DNA from 3 places in the Streptomyces sp. CA-210063 genome. Region 1 is predicted to be linked to each of the others. Evidence: predicted binding sites of a transcription regulator. Region 1 holds the regulator's gene; each other region holds the start of a gene.
The links. The regulator HrcA, encoded in region 1, represses chaperone genes, less so after heat shock. The targets are predictions, from matches to a motif close to TTNGCACTCNGNNNNNCNGAGTGCNAA.
Positions count from the first base shown of each region.

Region 2: the regulator HrcA is predicted to act here: its motif matches at 3,368-3,394, upstream of groL (chaperonin GroEL).
Region 3: the regulator HrcA is predicted to act here: its motif matches at 2,374-2,400, upstream of groES (co-chaperone GroES).

Region 1 is NZ_CP102512.1:7,177,757-7,183,874, reverse strand. Features, by position in the region: gene JIX56_RS31405 (16S rRNA (uracil(1498)-N(3))-methyltransferase) at 1-381, opposite strand, end outside; gene JIX56_RS31400 (nitronate monooxygenase) at 378-1,487, opposite strand; gene dnaJ (molecular chaperone DnaJ) at 1,676-2,812, opposite strand; gene hrcA (heat-inducible transcriptional repressor HrcA) at 2,813-3,829, opposite strand; gene JIX56_RS31385 (MBL fold metallo-hydrolase) at 4,177-4,965, shown strand; gene JIX56_RS31380 (DUF3097 domain-containing protein) at 5,049-5,870, shown strand; gene JIX56_RS31375 (Uma2 family endonuclease) at 5,842-6,118, opposite strand, start outside.
Region 2 is NZ_CP102512.1:5,867,584-5,873,701, forward strand. Features, by position in the region: gene JIX56_RS25655 (glucosyl-3-phosphoglycerate synthase) at 1-551, opposite strand, end outside; SAM riboswitch class I at 683-839, shown strand; gene thrC (threonine synthase) at 858-2,162, shown strand; gene JIX56_RS25665 (MoaD/ThiS family protein) at 2,257-2,532, shown strand; gene JIX56_RS25670 (cold-shock protein) at 2,995-3,201, shown strand; gene groL (chaperonin GroEL) at 3,557-5,179, shown strand; gene JIX56_RS25680 (NADH:flavin oxidoreductase) at 5,434-6,118, shown strand, end outside.
Region 3 is NZ_CP102512.1:3,961,978-3,968,095, forward strand. Features, by position in the region: gene JIX56_RS16905 (ester cyclase) at 1-106, shown strand, start outside; gene groL (chaperonin GroEL) at 178-1,806, opposite strand; gene groES (co-chaperone GroES) at 1,919-2,227, opposite strand; gene JIX56_RS16920 (polysaccharide deacetylase family protein) at 2,455-3,336, opposite strand; gene JIX56_RS16925 (polysaccharide deacetylase family protein) at 3,732-4,721, opposite strand; gene JIX56_RS16930 (class I SAM-dependent methyltransferase) at 4,832-6,013, shown strand.

The DNA of each region.
Region 1 (6,118 bases):
CTTCAGCCCCCGGTCGCCCTTCCACTGGGTGATGCAGCGCGAGGCGGCCCACGGCACGATCGCGTCGACGCCGACCTCGGTCATGGTCTCGACGGCCAGTTCGCCCCGGTCGCCCTTGGGCAGCGCCTGGACGACGGTGATACGGGGCTGCGCGGGCGGCTCCTCGTGGAGGCTCCCCACGTCCATGACGACCAGCCGGTCCTTGCCCTCGGCGGCCTTCACCACGCCCTCCAGCCACCGGCCCCGCCCGTCGGTGAGGACGACGTCCTCACCGGGCCGCAGCCGCTTCACCGAGACGGCGTGCCGCCCCTCGGGGCCGTCGAGCACGATCTCCGATCCCCAGCCGTCGAACCGGTCCACCACGAACACCGGCGCGGTCATCGGCCCTCACCCCCGGCCTGTCCGCCGCCCTGACTGCCGACCCGCGCGGCGGCCTGCTCGGCCTGCGCGGCGGCGATCTCGGCGGCCAGCACCTCGACCAGTTCCCCGGCCGGCAGCTCCCGGGCCATCCGGTGCCCCTGCCCGGCCCACAGCGCCATGCCCTGCGCGTCCCCGGCCTTGGCGGCGGCCTTGCGCAGCGGCGAGGTGAGGTGATGGACCTCGGGGTAGGCGACGGGCGCGTAGGGGCCGTGCTCACGCAGGAACCGGTTGACCAGGCCGCGCGCGGGGCGCCCGGAGAAGGCGCGGGTCAGCTCCGTACGGACGAAGAGGGGGTTGGTCAGCGCCTGCTTGTGCACGGCGTGGGCGCCGGACTCGGTGGTGGCGAGGAACGCCGTCCCGAGCTGGGCCGCGCTCACGCCCGCCGTGAGGAGCGCGGCGATCTGGCCGCCGCGCATGATGCCGCCGGCCGCGACCATCGGCAGCGCCACGGCCTCGCGGACCTGGGCGACCAGGGAGAGCAGGCCGATGCCGGCGTGGTCCCGCTCCGGGTCGTCCCGGTGGGTGCCCTGGTGGCCGCCCGCCTCGACGCCCTGCACGATCACGGCGTGGGCCCCCGACCGCTCCACGGCCTGCGCCTCCTCCGCCGAGGTCGCGGTGACCAGGGTGAGTGTGCCCTTGCGGGCGAGGGACTCGATGACCTCGGGGGTCGGGCAGCCGAAGTGGAACGACACCACCGGCACCGGGTTGTCGAGCAGCACGGCGATCTTGGCCTCGTAGCCGTCGTCGCGCCCGCTGTCGGGGTCGCCCAGCTCGGCCTCGTACCAGGTGGCCTCACCGGCCAGCTGCTCCGCGTACACCTCGACGGCGGCCGGCTCCGCGTACTCCGGCTGTGGCATGAACAGGTTCACGCCGAAGGGACGCGAGGTCAGCGCCCGCAGCGCCTTGATCTCCTGATACATCCCGTCGGCCGTCTTGTACCCGGCGGCGAGAAAACCCAGCCCGCCCGCCTCGGACACGGCAGCGGCCAGCTGCGGCACGGACACACCGCCCGCCATCGGGGCCTGCACGATCGGGAGCGGGACGAGATCGGTCAGTGCGGAGGACATGACGGCATGTTGCCACGTCCTCGGAACATCACCGAATCGGGTACGGCCGGTCGTTCGACTGCGGGTGCCTGGGGGCTGGTCGCGCAGTTCCCCGCGCCCCTGAAGGGGCGCGGGGAACTGCGCGAGCAACCACGCACCGCCCGCACCCACCCGACAGCCTCGGCCTCCCGAGCTCTCCCGTGGACCGGTCAGCGCCCGTTGAACGCATCCTTCAACCGCGAGAACAATCCCTGCTGCCCGGGCTGGAACTGCCCCGTAGGCCGCTCCTCACCCCGCAGCGCGGCCAGCTGCCGCAGCAGCCCCTCCTGCTCGGGGTCGAGCTTCGTCGGGGTCTGGACCTCCACGTGGACGATCAGATCGCCACGACCGCCGCCCCGCAGATGCGTGACACCGCGCCCGTGCAACGGAATCGACTGCCCGGACTGCGTCCCGGGCCGGATGTCGACCTCCTCAAGCCCGTCCAGCGTCTCCAGCGGCACCTTCGTACCGAGAGAAGCCGCCGTCATCGGGATCGTCACCGTGCAGTGCAGATCGTCCCCGCGCCGCTGGAACATCGCGTGCGGAAGCTCGTGGATCTCGACGTAGAGGTCACCGGCGGGACCGCCACCGGGCCCGACCTCGCCCTCACCGGCCAGCTGGATCCGCGTGCCGTTGTCGACACCGGCCGGGATCTTGACCGTCAGCGTCCGCCGCGACCGCACGCGCCCGTCGCCCGCGCACTCGGGGCACGGGTTCGGGACGATCGTGCCGAAGCCCTGGCACTGCGGGCAGGGGCGGGACGTCATGACCTGGCCCAGGAAGGACCGCGTGACCTGCGAGACCTCACCGCGACCGCGACACATGTCACAGGTCTGGGCGGTCGTACCCGGGGCCGCGCCCTCACCACTGCAGGTGGTGCACACGATGGCCGTGTCGACCTGGATGTCCTTCGTCGTACCGAAGGCCGCCTCGTCGAGGTCGATCTCCAGCCGGATCATCGCGTCCTGGCCCCGGCGCGTACGCGACCGCGGACCCCGCTGGGACGCCGTACCGAAGAAGGCGTCCATGATGTCCGAGAAGTTCCCGAAGCCACCCGCGCCGAAGCCGCCCGCGCCCTGGCCGCCCGCCTGGGACAGGGGGTCGCCGCCGAGGTCGTAGACCTGCTTCTTCTGCGGGTCCGAGAGCACCTCGTAGGCGGCGTTGATCTCCTTGAACCGCTCCTGGGTCTTCGGATCGGGATTGACGTCCGGATGCAGCTCGCGCGCGAGCCTCCGGAACGCCTTCTTGATCTCGTCCTGAGACGCGTCGCGGCGCACGCCGAGTACGGCGTAGTAGTCCGTGGCCACTTAAGACTCCGCCAGGATCTGTCCGACGTACCGTGCCACCGCTCGTACCGCTCCCATCGTTCCCGGATAGTCCATGCGCGTAGGTCCGACCACGCCCAGTTTCGCTACTGCCTCGCCGCCCGAACCGTAGCCGACGGAGACGACGGACGTGGAGTTGAGTCCCTCATAGGCGTTCTCATGACCGATGCGTACGGTCATGCCCGAATCCCCGGCCTCGCCAAGCAACTTGAGGAGGACGACCTGCTCCTCCAAGGCTTCCAGAACGGGCCGGATCGTGAGGGGGAAGTCATGTCCGAAGCGGGTGAGATTGGCGGTGCCGCCGATCATCAGCCGCTCCTCGTTCTCCTCGACGAGGGTCTCCAGCAGGGTGGAGAGCACCGTCGTGACCGTGCCCCGGTCCTCGACGTCGAACGCCTCCGGCAGGTCCTCGACCAGCCGGGGAACGTCGGTGAACCGGCGGCCCGCGACCTTGCTGTTGAGCCGGGCGCGCAGATCCGCGAGTGACGATTCTCCGAACGGTGCGGGGCAGTCGACCAGCCGCTGCTCCACCCGTCCCGTGTCCGTGATCAGCACGAGCATCAGCCGGGCGGGGGCCAGCGACAGCAGCTCCACATGCCGCACCGTCGACCGAGTGAGCGACGGATACTGCACGACGGCGACCTGTCGCGTCAGCTGCGCGAGCAGCCGTACGGTCCTGGCCACCACGTCGTCGAGATCGACCGCGCCGTCCAGGAAGTTCTGGATGGCGCGCCGCTCGGGCGGGGTCATGGGCTTGACGCCGGCCAGCTTGTCGACGAAGAGCCGGTACCCCTTGTCGGTGGGGATGCGGCCCGCGCTGGTGTGGGGCTGGGCGATGAAACCCTCGTCCTCCAGCGCCGCCATGTCGTTGCGGACGGTCGCCGGGGAGACCCCGAGGTTGTGCCGCTCCGTGAGCGCCTTGGAACCGACCGGCTCCTCGGTGCCCACGTAGTCCTGGACGATGGCGCGCAGCACCTGGAGCCTGCGTTCACTGAGCACCGCGCACACCTCCAGTCGCTTTCCTGTGACTCCCCGTTGGCACTCACCCCGGGCGAGTGCCAACACTCCCCGCCCAGTGTACGGCGGTGGGGTACGCCCCCGGCAAGGCCGGTCCAGCCACATCATGCCGACGTGTACCGACCTGTCCGGCGATGTCGGACCGCTTTCTACTGACGGGTACGCGACGACGCCGACCCCGACCGGGGCTCCGGCGGGGTTCCGGCCGACGAGCGCACCGGGGGTCCCGGCACCTTCCGACCGGGTGGAAGCCACCCCTGATTTCCTCGACGCCCTCCTCGTCGGCCTCCCTCGACCGGTACACCGTGAGCTACAGCTAGCGTCGGCGTATGACGGTGACTTGGGAAGAGTTCGGGTGGCAGGGATTGACGCCCCGGGTCGGACGGTGCCGACTTCCCGGCTGGGACTGCACGGTCGGGCTGGTGATCGGGGACGGAGGGGCCCTCATGATCGACGCGGGTTCGAGCCTCCGTGAGGGCGCGCGGTTGCGTGCCGAAGCGCGCCACCTGCTCGGCGGCGCCCGTGTGACACATCTCGCGCTCACGCACTCCCATTTCGACCATGTCTTCGGAGCGGCCGCGTTCGCGGGGGTCGAGATCTTCGGCGCGGTGGGCCTCGACGGCGTTCTGGCCCGCGACCGCGAGGCCCTCCGCGCGGACGCGGTGCACCACGGTCTCCCCCTCACGGACGCCACCGAGGCCGCCGACCTCCTCGTACGCCCCCGCCACCACGTCTCCGGCGAGTGGACACTCGACCTGGGCGGCGGGCTCCAGGTACTGCTGGCGAACGTCGGACCGGGCCACACGGGGCATGACTTGGCGGTCCTGGTGCCGGGCGCTCCGGGGGGTGCGGATTCTGCGGGGGCTGTGGGGGCTGCGGGGGCTGCGGGGGCTGCGGGCTTTCCGGAGGTCGTCTTCTGCGGGGATCTGGTCGAGGAGTCCGGCGAGCCCCAGGCGGGCCCTGACGCCGTGCCCTCCCGCTGGCCTGCCGCGCTCGACCGTCTCCTGGCCCTGGGCGGCGAGGACGCGCTGTACGTCCCCGGGCACGGGGCGGTGGTGGACGCGGCGTTCGTACGGGCCCAACGCGACGCGCTGGCCCGCCGCTTCGACGCGTCGTAGCCGGTCGTGGCCAGTCGTGGCCACCGGCGTGTCGCGCTGAGCACGGCGGGATTCCCGGGCGGGCTTCTCCTATCGTCATCCGAATGCGCCAGTACTCACCCGACCTGACCCCTCCCTGGAAGAAGCCCAAGCGGGCCCCCGAGGTCCCGGCCGACCCGGGCCTGGTCGTCGAGGAACCCACCACCGGCTTCTGCGGCGCGGTCATCCGCTGCGAGGCGGGCACGGTGACGTTGGAGGACCGCTTCGGCAAGCACCGCGTGTTCCCGCTGGAACCCCGGGGCTTCCTCCTGGAGGGCCGGGTGGTGACCCTGGTCCGCCCCTCGTCGGCCTCCCCCTCCCGCCCCACCCGCACGGCGTCCGGCTCGGTGGCCGTCCCCGGCGCCCGCGCCCGCGTGGCCCGCGCGGGCCGCATCTACGTCGAGGGCCGCCACGACGCCGAACTCGTCGAGCGGGTCTGGGGCGACGACCTGCGCATCGAGGGTGTGGTCGTGGAGTACCTGGAGGGCGTGGACGACCTCCCCGCGATCGTCGCCGAGTTCGCCCCCGGCCCGGACGCACGCCTCGGGGTCCTGGTCGACCACCTGGTCCCGGGCAGCAAGGAGTCACGTATCGCGGCGTCCGTGACGAGCGAGTACGCGCTGGTCGTGGGCCACCCGTACATCGACATCTGGGAGGCGGTGAAGCCGTCGTCGGTGGGCATCGCGGCGTGGCCTCGCGTGCCGCGCGGGCAGGACTGGAAGACGGGGGTGTGCCGGGCGCTGGGGTGGCCGCCGGAGAACACGGGGGCGGTGTGGCAGGCGATTCTGGGGCGGGTGGGTTCCTACAGGGACCTGGAGCCGGAGTTGCTGGGGCGGGTGGAGGAGCTGATCGACTTCGTCACCGCAACGGCCAGCGGTGAGGTCTGACGTTGGGCAACGTGCTGAATCCGCTGGTGTCGACGTCGAGTCCCAAAGCCGGCAGGGGCACCGTTTCACCGAACTTCCAGATCTTTTGCCCCTTGTAGTCAGCCTTCTCACCTACGCCCTCAGGCCTCGTCAGTACGACGCACTGCGCCATGACCGGGTCGACGATGAGGTAGACAGGCACCCCACCTGCGGCGTAGATCGATCGCTTCACACCGTAGTCACGGTCGACGCTGGTCTTGGAGACGACC
Region 2 (6,118 bases), 1.3 Mb from region 1:
TGCATGTTGAGCAGGGGGCGGGCCATGAGTTCCGTCACCCGGCCGCCCTGGCCGGCCGCCGAGCCGAGGGGGCGGTCGTACATCGCCTTGACGAGGTCGACGCCGGGGTCGGTCAGCAGGGGGCCGACGATCCCGGAGACGAAGTCGGACGAGAACTCCTTGAGGTCCGCGTCTATGAAGCAGACGATGTCGCCCGTCGTCACCAACAAGGACCGCCACAGCACCTCGCCCTTGCCGGGCAGGGCCGGGAGGCGGGGCAGGATCTCGTCACGGTGGACCACCCTCGCCCCGGCCGCCGCGGCGACCTCGGACGTACGGTCGGTCGAACCGGAGTCGACGACCACGATCTCGTCGACGAGCGGAACCTGCCGCATGAGGTCATGACGGATGATCGCGACGATGTCGCCGACCGTCTCCTCCTCGTTCAGCGCGGGCAGGACGACGCTGACCGTCCGGCCCGTGGCTCGTTTGGCAGCCATGATCTTGTGGAGCGGGCGGTCGGACATGGACCAGGAGCGGGTGCTCAGCCAGCGCTCGACTTCCTTCAGCACAGTGCGCGGCTCCTCTGCGTTCATCTCGCGGTTCGGACAGCTTCCTCAACTGTCCTGGCCTTCGGTTACAGTCTTGGACAACGCTGGTGACCATCACATGTCATGGCTCGTCCGCGTATACAACCAAATACCGCTCATCCAGAGGGGCAGAGGGATACGGCCCGTTGAAGCCCCGGCAACCCTCCAGCCGGTCTCGTGACGATCACTGCCGATCGCACCGCGAGGCTCCCGGCTCGGGAAGGTGCCAAATCCGTCTCACGGCGAAGTGCGTCGTGAGGAAGATGAGGAGAAAGGGCCTCGCCTCACATGGCTGCGCAGACTGTTGCAAGCACCACCGACACCACCACCGGTTCGGCTACCTCCACCGTAGACCTCGGCCCCGCCGCCGCGCTCAGCTGTCGCGAGTGCGGTCACCGCGTCCCCCTCGGACCGGTCTTCGCCTGCGAGGAGTGTTTCGGGCCGCTGGAGATCGCGTACGACTACTCCGCATACGAAACGGAGGAGCTGCGCAAGCGCATCGAGTCCGGCCCCGCGAACATCTGGCGGTACGCGCCCCTCCTGCCCGTCCCCGCCGACGTGGCCACCAAGCCGAACATCAACCCCGGCTGGACCCAGCTCGTCAAGGCCGACAACCTGGCGCGTGAGCTGGGCGTGACCGGCGGTCTGTACATCAAGGACGACTCCGGCAACCCGACGCACTCCTTCAAGGACCGCGTCGTCGCCCAGGCCCTGGAGGCCGCCCGCGCCTTCGGCTTCACCACCCTCTCCTGCTCCTCCACCGGCAACCTCGCCGGTGCCGTCGGCGCCGCCGCCGCGCGCGCCGGCCTCCGGTCCTGCGTGTTCATCCCGCACGACCTGGAGCAGGGCAAGGTCGTCATGGCCGCCATCTACGGCGGCGAGCTCGTCGGTATCGAGGGCAACTACGACGACGTGAACCGCTTCTGCTCCGAGCTGATCGGCGACCCGGCCGGCGAGGGCTGGGGCTTCGTGAACGTCAACCTGCGGCCGTACTACGCGGAGGGCTCCAAGACCCTCGCGTACGAGATCTGCGAGCAGCTCGGCTGGCAGCTGCCCGACCAGCTGGTCGTCCCCATCGCCTCCGGCTCCCAGCTCACGAAGATCGACAAGGGTCTGCAGGAGCTGATCAAGCTCGGGCTCGTCGAGGACAAGCCGTACAAGATCTTCGGTGCGCAGGCGGAGGGGTGCTCGCCGGTGTCGGTGGCCTTCAAGGCGGGGCACGACGTCGTACGGCCGCAGAAGCCGAACACGATCGCGAAGTCGCTCGCGATCGGTAACCCGGCGGACGGGCCGTATGTGCTCGACATCGCTCGGCGTACGGGTGGGGCCGTGGAGGACGTGAACGATGAGCAGGTCGTCGAGGCGATCAAGCTCCTGGCGCGGACCGAGGGCATTTTCGCGGAGACGGCGGGTGGTGTGACCGTCGGCGTCACGAAGAAGCTCATCGAGGACGGGGTTCTCGACCCCTCGCTGACCACGGTTGTACTCAACACCGGCGATGGTCTGAAGACGTTGGACGCGGTGGCCGGGACCGGGCTGACCGCGACTATTCGGCCCAACCTTGAATCGTTCCGCGAGGCTGGTCTTGCGTAAGACCGGTTAGTCGCTTGGCTGCGGGCAGGTGGGGGCTTGTCGCGCAGTTCCCCGCGCCCCTGACCCTGCTGCACGTACCCGGAGGTTTCACGTCATGTCTGTCAACGTTCGCATCCCCACCATCCTTCGCACCTACACCGGCGGCAAGGCCGAGGTGACTGCGGAAGGGGGCACCCTCGCCGAAGTCATCGCCGACCTCGAGAAGAACCACAACGGGATCGCCGCCCGGGTCCTGGACGATCAGGGCAAGTTGCGGCGGTTCGTGAATGTGTACGTGAATGACGATGATGTCCGGTTCGAGCAGGGGCTGGAGACGGCTACGCCGGACGGTGCGGGCGTGTCGATCATCCCGGCGGTCGCCGGCGGCTGACCCGTGGTCAGTACCCGTCGGTAGTAACCGTCGGTAACGCTGATTACCGAGTGTTCATCGAATTGCCCCCTCCGCGAGAGAAGCGGAGGGGGCAATTCTCTATGATTGAGCACGGTAGAGTTGGGGAACCCGGATCGACCGGCGTAGTGATTCCATGCCGGGCGCATATTTGATCGCGCCGCACGCCCTATATGAAGTAGCCAAAGTGCACAGGGCTTTTGCGTGTTTCGTTCCTTTTGTAGGGCCCGACTTGCCCTGAATTCGGGGGAATTGTTCGTACATTCCCGACCGGTCGTGTCCAGAATTCTCGTCCGATTGACCTGTTGCAGAGGGCAGTTGGACAGATACATTCGGCCGCGGTCGACGCGTTCCGGCGCACACCCCCAACCGTTGGGGGGTGAGGTCTGACCCGGATCCGCGAAGTGCGGGTCTGTGCAAGGGCCAGTAATAGGGGAGTTAGGCATGGCTCAGGGCACCGTCAAGTGGTTCAACGCGGAGAAGGGGTACGGCTTCATCGCGGTCGACGGTGGTGCGGATGTATTCGTCCACTACAGCGCGATCCAGATGGACGGTTACCGCACCCTGGAAGAGGGCCAGCGGGTCGAGTTCGAGATCTCGCAGGGTCAGAAGGGGCCGCAGGCGGACATGGTCCGACTCGCGGCCGGCTGAAGTAACGCGCCGGGTTTCAACGCAGCGACGTTCTTCGTTCTTTTCGGGAGGGCTCGCACCCCGTACAGGGGTGCGGGCCCTCCTGCTTGTGGTGCGGGCCCTCCCGCGTGCGAGGGGTGCCGAGAGGCGCGCGGGGGCGCGTTCACCTGCGGATCATCCGGAGGCGCTTGCACTCGACCATGCCGAGTGCTAATCATTGGCGTTAGCACTCTGAAGGTGAGAGTGACAACGAGGACCGGGTCGGTGAGGCCCGCAGGCCATGTGGGGCAAGGAACCACGAGGCAGGCAGGCCGTCCGTCGCGGGCGCCAGCGCGGTCCGGAGAAATCCACCCCCTGTCCGGGAGGACCACTTCACATGGCCAAGATCATCGCGTTCGACGAGGAGGCACGGCGCGGTCTCGAGCGCGGGATGAACCAGCTCGCCGACGCCGTCAAGGTCACCCTTGGCCCCAAGGGCCGCAACGTCGTCCTCGAGAAGAAGTGGGGCGCGCCCACGATCACCAACGATGGTGTTTCCATCGCCAAGGAGATCGAGCTCGAGGACCCGTACGAGAAGATCGGCGCCGAGCTGGTCAAGGAAGTCGCCAAGAAGACGGACGACGTCGCCGGTGACGGAACGACCACGGCGACCGTGCTCGCCCAGGCGCTCGTCCGCGAGGGCCTGCGCAACGTAGCCGCCGGCGCCAACCCGATGGCTCTCAAGCGCGGTATCGAGAAGGCCGTCGAGGCCGTCTCCGGTGCCCTGCTCGACCAGGCCAAGGAGGTCGAGACCAAGGAGCAGATCGCCTCCACGGCCTCCATCTCCGCCGCCGACACCCAGATCGGCGAGCTCATCGCCGAGGCCATGGACAAGGTCGGCAAGGAAGGCGTCATCACCGTCGAGGAGTCCCAGACCTTCGGTCTGGAGCTGGAGCTCACCGAGGGTATGCGCTTCGACAAGGGCTACATCTCGGCGTACTTCGCCACCGACATGGAGCGTATGGAGGCCTCGCTGGAGGACCCGTACATCCTCATCGCCAACTCCAAGATCTCCTCGGTCAAGGACCTGCTCCCGCTCCTGGAGAAGGTCATGCAGTCGGGCAAGCCGCTGCTGATCATCGCCGAGGACGTCGAGGGCGAGGCCCTGTCGACCCTGGTCGTCAACAAGATCCGTGGCACCTTCAAGTCCGTCGCTGTCAAGGCCCCGGGCTTCGGTGACCGCCGCAAGGCCATGCTCGGCGACATCGCCATCCTCACGGGCGGCGAGGTCATCTCCGAGGAGGTCGGTCTCAAGCTGGAGAACGCGACCCTGGACCTCCTGGGCCGCGCCCGCAAGATCGTCATCACCAAGGACGAGACGACGATCGTCGACGGCGCCGGTGACACCGACCAGGTCGCCGGCCGGGTCAACCAGATCCGCGCCGAGATCGAGAACAGCGACTCGGACTACGACCGCGAGAAGCTCCAGGAGCGCCTGGCGAAGCTCGCGGGCGGCGTGGCCGTCATCAAGGCCGGTGCCGCGACCGAGGTCGAGCTCAAGGAGCGCAAGCACCGCATCGAGGACGCCGTTCGCAACGCGAAGGCGGCCGTCGAGGAGGGCATCGTCGCCGGTGGTGGCGTGGCCCTGCTCCAGGCCTCCACGGTCTTCGAGAAGCTGGACCTGGAGGGTGACGAGGCGACCGGCGCCAACGCCGTGAAGCTCGCCCTGGAGGCCCCGCTCAAGCAGATCGCCGTCAACGGTGGTCTCGAGGGTGGCGTCATCGTCGAGAAGGTGCGCAACCTGCCCGTCGGCCACGGCCTGAACGCCGCGACCGGTGAGTACGTCGACATGATCGCCGAGGGCATCATCGACCCGGCGAAGGTCACGCGCTCTGCCCTGCAGAACGCCGCCTCCATCGCCGCGCTCTTCCTCACCACCGAGGCCGTCATCGCCGACAAGCCGGAGAAGGCCGCCGCGCCCGCCGGTGGCGGTATGCCGGGCGGTGACATGGACTTCTGATCGACCCTGGTCGATCAACCGTCCTTCAGTACCGAGGGCGGCACCCCCTGGACGCAGGGGGTGCCGCCCTCGGGCGTGTCCGGAACCGCCGAGCACTCCCGTAGGCATGACCGGGGTCACAGCGGGCGGGGCGTGGCGGCGGAATGCGGTGGCGGGCGGGGCGGTTGTGTGGAGAGGCACTATATGCGTGCGCATGTAGTGCGTATCCCGCTTATTGTCCGGTGCCGACCTCTCCGACTCCGAGGAGCCCCTACGTGACCACCTCCGCCTCCCCTTCCACCTCCCGTGCCGCCGAGATCCTGTCCCGCCCCGTCACGATCAACGGCCTGACCGTTCCGAACCGGATCGCCATGGCGCCCATGACGCGGGTGTTCTCGCCCGGCGGTGTGCCCGGCGCGGACGTGGCCTCGTACTACGGACGGCGGGCGGCCGCGGGGGTGGGCCTGATCGTGACCGAGGGGACGTACGTCGGGCACGAGACGGCCGGGGACGAGGAGGGGGTGCCGCGGTTCGCCGGTGAGGAGCAGCTCGCCGGGTGGGCGAAGGTCGCGGAGGCTGTGCACGCGGGCGGCGGCACGATCGTGCCGCAGCTGTGGCACATCGGGACCGTCCGGCAGCAGGGCAAGCTCTTCCCCGAGGCCCCGGTTCTCGGTCCGTCCGGCCTGCGGGTCGACGGCACCGAGGCGGAGGGCGGCCGGGCCATGACGCAGGCGGACATCGACGAGGTCATCGCCGCGTTCGCCAAGTCCGCCGCCGAGGCCGAGCGCATCGGCATGGACGGCGTCGAACTCCACGGCGCCCACGGCTACCTGATCGACCAGTTCCTGTGGGAGCGCACCAACCGCCGTACGGACGCCTACGGCGGTGACCTCGTCGCCCGTACGAAGTTCGCGGCGGAGATCGTGGCGGCCGTACGGGACTCCGTGTCCGCGACCTTCC
Region 3 (6,118 bases), 3.2 Mb from region 1:
CATCCATCGGTGCACGTCCGACGGGAAGCTCGCCGAGGGCTGGTGGCAGTACGACCGGCTGGGGCTGATGGGACAGCTGGGCGCGCTCGAAGGCCTGGAGCAGTAGGACGACGCGAAGGCCCGGCACCCCAGGGGTGCCGGGCCTTCGTACTGAGTGGCCTTCGTGCTGACTGAAGGTCAGTGGGAGTGGCCGTGACCGTGGCCGTGGCCCGCGTCGGCCGGCTCCTCTTCCTTCTTCTCGACGACCAGGGTCTCGGTCGTGAGGAGGAGGGAGGCGATGGAGGCGGCGTTCTCCAGGGCGGAGCGGGTGACCTTGACCGGGTCGATGACGCCCTGCTTCACCAGGTCGCCGTACTCGCCGGTCGCGGCGTTGAAGCCCTGGCCCTTGTCGAGCTCGGCGACCTTGGAGGTGATGACGTAGCCCTCCAGGCCGGCGTTCTCGGCGATCCAGCGCAGCGGCTCGACGGCGGCCTTGCGGACGACCGCGACACCCGTGGCCTCGTCGCCGGTCTTGCCGAGGTTGCCCTCGAGGACCTTGACGGCGTGGACGAGCGCGGAGCCACCACCGGAGACGATGCCCTCCTCGACCGCGGCGCGGGTCGCGGAGATGGCGTCCTCCAGACGGTGCTTCTTCTCCTTCAGCTCCACCTCGGTGGCGGCGCCGACCTTGATCACGCACACGCCGCCGGCCAGCTTCGCGAGGCGCTCCTGGAGCTTCTCGCGGTCCCAGTCGGAGTCCGTGTTCTCGATCTCGGCCTTGATCTGGGCGATGCGGCCCTGGACGGCCCCGGAGTCTCCGGCGCCGTCGACGATCGTGGTGTCGTCCTTGGTGACGGTGACGCGGCGGGCGGAGCCGAGCACGTCGAGGCCGACCTGGTCGAGCTTGAGGCCGACCTCCTCGGAGATGACCTCGGCGCCGGTCAGCGTCGCCATGTCCTGCAGCATCGCCTTGCGACGGTCGCCGAAGCCGGGGGCCTTGACGGCGACCGCGTTGAAGGTGCCGCGGATCTTGTTGACGACCAGGGTCGACAGGGCCTCGCCCTCGACGTCCTCGGCGATGATCAGCAGCGGCTTCGAGGCGTTGGACTGGATGACCTTCTCCAGCAGCGGCAGCAGGTCGGCGATGGAGCCGATCTTGCCCTGGTGGATGAGGATGTACGGGTCGTCGAGGACGGCCTCCATGCGCTCCTGGTCCGTCACGAAGTACGGCGACAGGTAGCCCTTGTCGAAGGCCATGCCCTCGGTGAAGTCCAGCTCCAGACCGAAGGTGTTGGACTCCTCGACGGTGATGACACCATCCTTGCCGACCTTGTCCATCGCCTCGGCGATGAGCTCGCCGACCTGCGTGTCCTGGGCGGACAGACCGGCGACGGCGGCGATGTCGGACTTCTCGTCGATCGGACGGGCGGTCGCGAGGAGTTCCTCGGACACGGCCTTGACCGCGGCGTCGATGCCCTTCTTCAGGGCGGCCGGGGAGGCACCGGCGGCGACGTTCCGCAGGCCCTCGCGCACCAGCGCCTGGGCCAGCACGGTGGCGGTGGTCGTACCGTCACCCGCTACGTCGTTGGTCTTGGTCGCCACCTCCTTCACCAGCTGGACGCCGAGGTTCTCGTACGGGTCGTCGACCTCGACCTCGCGGGCGATGGTCACACCGTCGTTGGTGATGGTGGGGGCGCCGAACTTCTTGTCGATGACGACGTTGCGGCCCTTGGGGCCGATCGTCACCTTCACCGTGTCGGCAAGCTTGTTGACGCCGCGCTCAAGGGCGCGACGGGCGTCCTCGTCGAACTTCAGGATCTTCGCCATGGGAGCGGTTCAGCCCTCTCGGAAATTTTGGGAGAACGAACTACGCCCCCGGCGCCCGGCTTCCTGACGGTCGCGGGGGCCGGGGGCGCAGCTCACTGCAAAACTGGGTGAATTACTTCTCGATGATCGCGAGCACGTCGCGAGCCGAGAGGACGAGGTACTCCTCGCCGTTGTACTTCACCTCGGTGCCGCCGTACTTGCTGTACAGCACGATGTCGCCGGTCTTCACGTCGAGCGGAAGACGCTCGCCGTTCTCGAAGCGGCCCGGGCCCACGGCCAGGACGACGCCCTCCTGGGGCTTCTCCTTGGCCGTGTCCGGGATGACCAGGCCAGAGGCCGTGGTCTGCTCGGCGTCGAGCGGCTGGACCACAATGCGGTCCTCAAGCGGCTTGATGGCAACCTTGGAGCTGGTGGTCGTCACGATCCGACCTCCCCCTTCGGAGATCTCACGGGGTTAACTGTCTGAGGTGGCGACCAGGTGGATCCGTCGTCGCGGGTGCCGGACCTGCCCGTCGCGTAGTTGGCACTCTCCAGGGGGGAGTGCCAGACCTGAGACTATGACCGCGATTAGCACTCGGTCAAGCGGACTGCTAATCGCGTCCGCCGGAGGCAGCCCCCTGGTGAGCGTCAGAGGTGGTCCTTCGAGCGTCAGAGGTAGTCCTCCAGGCGGCCCACCGTCAGGCCCTGCTCCTGGATCCGGCGCAGCAGTCTCGTCGTCATCCGGGTGAGTGTCGCGCCGTTCAGCTGAGCCGGGCCCCGGAATTGGGCCAGGACGATGTCGCCGGGGCGGAGGTGGTCGCCGACGGCGTAGCGGAGGTCGGTGATCTGCATGGACGCGCGCCACAGGACGACCGCCCAGATGCCGCAGTCAGCGGCGGCGCGGAGCGTGGTGGTGTCGTAGACGCCGTAGGGCGGGCGGAAGAGGGTCGGCCGGATGCCGAAGCGCTGCTTGAGCTTGTTCTGCTGGCCGCAGATCTCGGCGCGCTGTCCGGCGTACGGCAGGCCGCGCAGGGCGGTGTGGTCGAGGGTGTGGTTCTGCACGGTCGCGCCGACCGCGCGCAGCCGGGCGAAGTGGCCGTAGCCCGGCCCGACGACGCTGTCCGTCAGGAACATGCTCACCGGGAGCCGTAGTTCACGGACCATCTCGACGAACCGCGGGTCCCTCTCGGCCCCGTCGTCGTACGTCAGGAAGACGACCTTGTCGCGGGTCGCAACCCGATCGACGACCGGAGCCAGCCCGGGGTCGGCCGCGCGGGGCGCGGGCGGCCGGTCGGGGGGCTGGGGTGCGGGGGCGAGCGGCTCGGAGAGGCCCCAGCGGCGGTAGGGGGGTGAGTGGGGGTGGGGGGAGGCGCCTGCGCCGGGGGCGCGGGCGCCTGCGCCGGAGTTGGGGGCGGGGGCGGGGCTGGGGGCTCCCGCGCCCGGGTTGGGGGCGGGGGCGTCCGCGCCGGGAGTGGGGGCGGGAGCGCCTGTGCCGTGGCCTGGGGCGGGGGCGGGGGCATCTGCGCCGGGAGTGAGGACGGGGGCGCCCACGCCGAGGCTGGGGGCGGGGGCGCCCGCGCCTGGGCGGGTGGCGCTCGTGCCGGGCCTGGCGCCGGGGGCGCCTACGCCGGGCCCAGGGACGGGAGCGCCCGCGCGGGGGCCAGAGGCGCCCGCGCGGGGGCCAGGGCCGGCCACCCCCGTCCCGCTCGGCTGCGAGCCCGGCGGCGCCGATGTCGCTGTCGGCCGTGTCGCCGGCGACGACGTCGATGACGGCGACGGCGACGGCGACGGTCCGTGTGTCGGCAGCCGTCCCTCCGCCGCCACCTCGCTTCCCGGCCCCTCGGCGGGGTCGGCGTGATCGGTGGCGCACCCGGCGAGGAGCAGGGCGGCGAGGGCCGTGAGGGCGGGCCCACGTCCTCCGCGCACCCCATAACCGCCGGGCCCCCTCACAGGTAGTCCTCCAGCCGCGCCACCGCGTACCCCTCGGCGGTCACCCGGTTCAGGAAGCGGCGGATCATGTCGGGCATGGTGCCCTTCCACTCGCCCCGGCCCCGGAAGTGGCTGAGGACGATGTCGCCGTGGCGGAGCTCGCCGTCCGACTCGCGGTGCTCCCAGCGGTCGACGAAGACCTCCTCGTTCCAGAGCGGAACGGCCTTGACGCCGCAGACCTTGGCGGCGCGGAGGGTGTCCTGGTCGTAGCTGCCGTACGGCGGCCGGAAGAGCGTGGGCCGTTTGCCGTACCGCTTCTCGATCACGTCCTGCATGCCGCAGATCTCGCGCTTCTGGTCGGCGTACGAGAGGGCGGGCAGGTAGCGGTGGTTGAGGGTGTGGTTGTCGAGTACGACGCCACGGTCGCGCATCCGCTCGAAGTAGCCGTAGTCCTCCTTGACCAGGTAGTCGCTGAGGAAGGCGGTGTACGGGACCTTCAGCTCGCTCATCATGCGCAGGAACGCGGGGTCCTTCTCGGCGCCGTCGTCGATGGTGAGGAAGACGACCTTGTGGCGGGTGGGGACGGTGGTGAAGACCGGCGGCAGGCCGTCCTCCACCTGCCCGTCGACCTCGAATCCCTTACGGGTCCTGAGCTCCGGCTTCTTCGCCGGGGGCGGGGGCGGGATCAGCGGCACCCCGGCCAGCCCCCAGCGCTTCGCGGCGGCGGCCCGCGCGGCGTGCGCCCGGCGCAACTGCGTGGCGTACGCGTCCAGGGCACGGGCGGCGGGTGCGTCGAGCGGCCGCCGCGGCTGGCCGTGCACGGGTCGCCCGGTCCCCCGCTGTTCGGCGGTGCCCGTCTCCGCAGCCTCCTCGGTACCGCCGCCGGCGCACCCGGACGCGATGACCGCTGCGGCGAGCACGGCGACACCACCCCGGGCACCGCCGCTCCCCCTCCAGAGACGCGCCCACTTCGCACCCTTTAGATCATTTTGTCGTACGAATCGCATGGCGCCGCATCCTCGCAGGACAGCCCGTCCCCACCGCCCCGACACCGCCACCGGACCGCGACCATCCACCGAGTGGCCCACACCTCCTCCGCCTGACCGACAATGGCCCGGTGAACGACCTCGACCCCGCCGTCTTCCTCGCCCCCCTCCTCACCCCCGAGGGCCGCGCCCTCCTCGACGAGGTGCGCGGCACCGAACCGGCGCGGGAGCTGGCCGTGGCGACCCGGCTGCGCCGCGACCACCCGGCGGCACTCGTGTCGGCGGCGATGGCGCAGGCGCTGCTGCGGCAGCGGGCTGCGGTGAAGTTCGGGGCGGCGGACGCGGAGCGGATGTTCTTCACGCCGAACGGGGTCGAACAGTCGACGCGGGCGAGCGTGGCGACGTACCGGGCGGAGCGGATGCGCGCGCTGGGCGTGACCTCGGTCGCCGACCTGTGCTGCGGTATCGGCGGCGACGCGCTCGCGCTCGCCCGGGCCGGCATCCGGGTCCTGGCCGTCGACCACGACCCCCTGACGGTGGCGGTGGCCCGCGCGAACGCCGACGCGCTCGGCCTCGCCGACCTGATCGAGGTGCGGGAGGCGGACGTCACGGAGGTGGACGTCTCCCCGTACGACGCGGTCTTCGTGGACCCGGCGAGGCGCGGCGGCCGCGGCCGGATCTTCGACCCGGAGGCCTACTCGCCCCCGCTCTCCTGGGCCGTCGCCACCGCCCTCAAGTCCCCGCGCGCAGCTCTGAAGATCGCCCCGGGCATCCCCCACGAGGCGATCCCCGGCGAGGCCGAGGCTGAGTGGATCTCTGACGCGGGGGACGTGAAGGAGGCGGTGCTCTGGTTCGGCACGGGGACGGCGGGCGCCGTGCGGGCGACCCTGCTGCCCGGGCCCCGGGCCCTGCTCGGCCGCGGCCTGCCCGATCCCCAAGTCCGGTCCGTGGGGCGGTACTTGTACGAGCCCGACGGCGCCGTCATCCGGGCCCACCTCGTCGCCGAGGTCGCCGAGGACCTGGGAGGCGGGCTGATCGACCCCACGATCGCCTACATCACCGCCGACGAACACCACGTCACCCCGTACGCCACGGCCTACGAGATCACCGACCAACTGCCCTTCAACGTCAAGAAGTTGAAGGCCCTGCTGCGGGAGCGCGAGGTCGGCATCCTGACCGTGAAGAAGCGGGGGTCGGCCGTCGAGCCGGAGGAACTACGGAAGAAGGTCAAGCCGCAGGGACGCAACTCGGCGACGGTCTTCCTGACCCGGGTGGCGGGAGCGCCGACGATGCTGATCGGACGCCCGGCCTAGGGCGGACGCCCGGCCTAGGGCGGACGCCCGGCCTAGGGCGGACATCCGCCTCCAGCCGGTCCCGGTGCTGGTCCCGGTCCCGGTGCTGGTCCCGGTCCCGGTGCT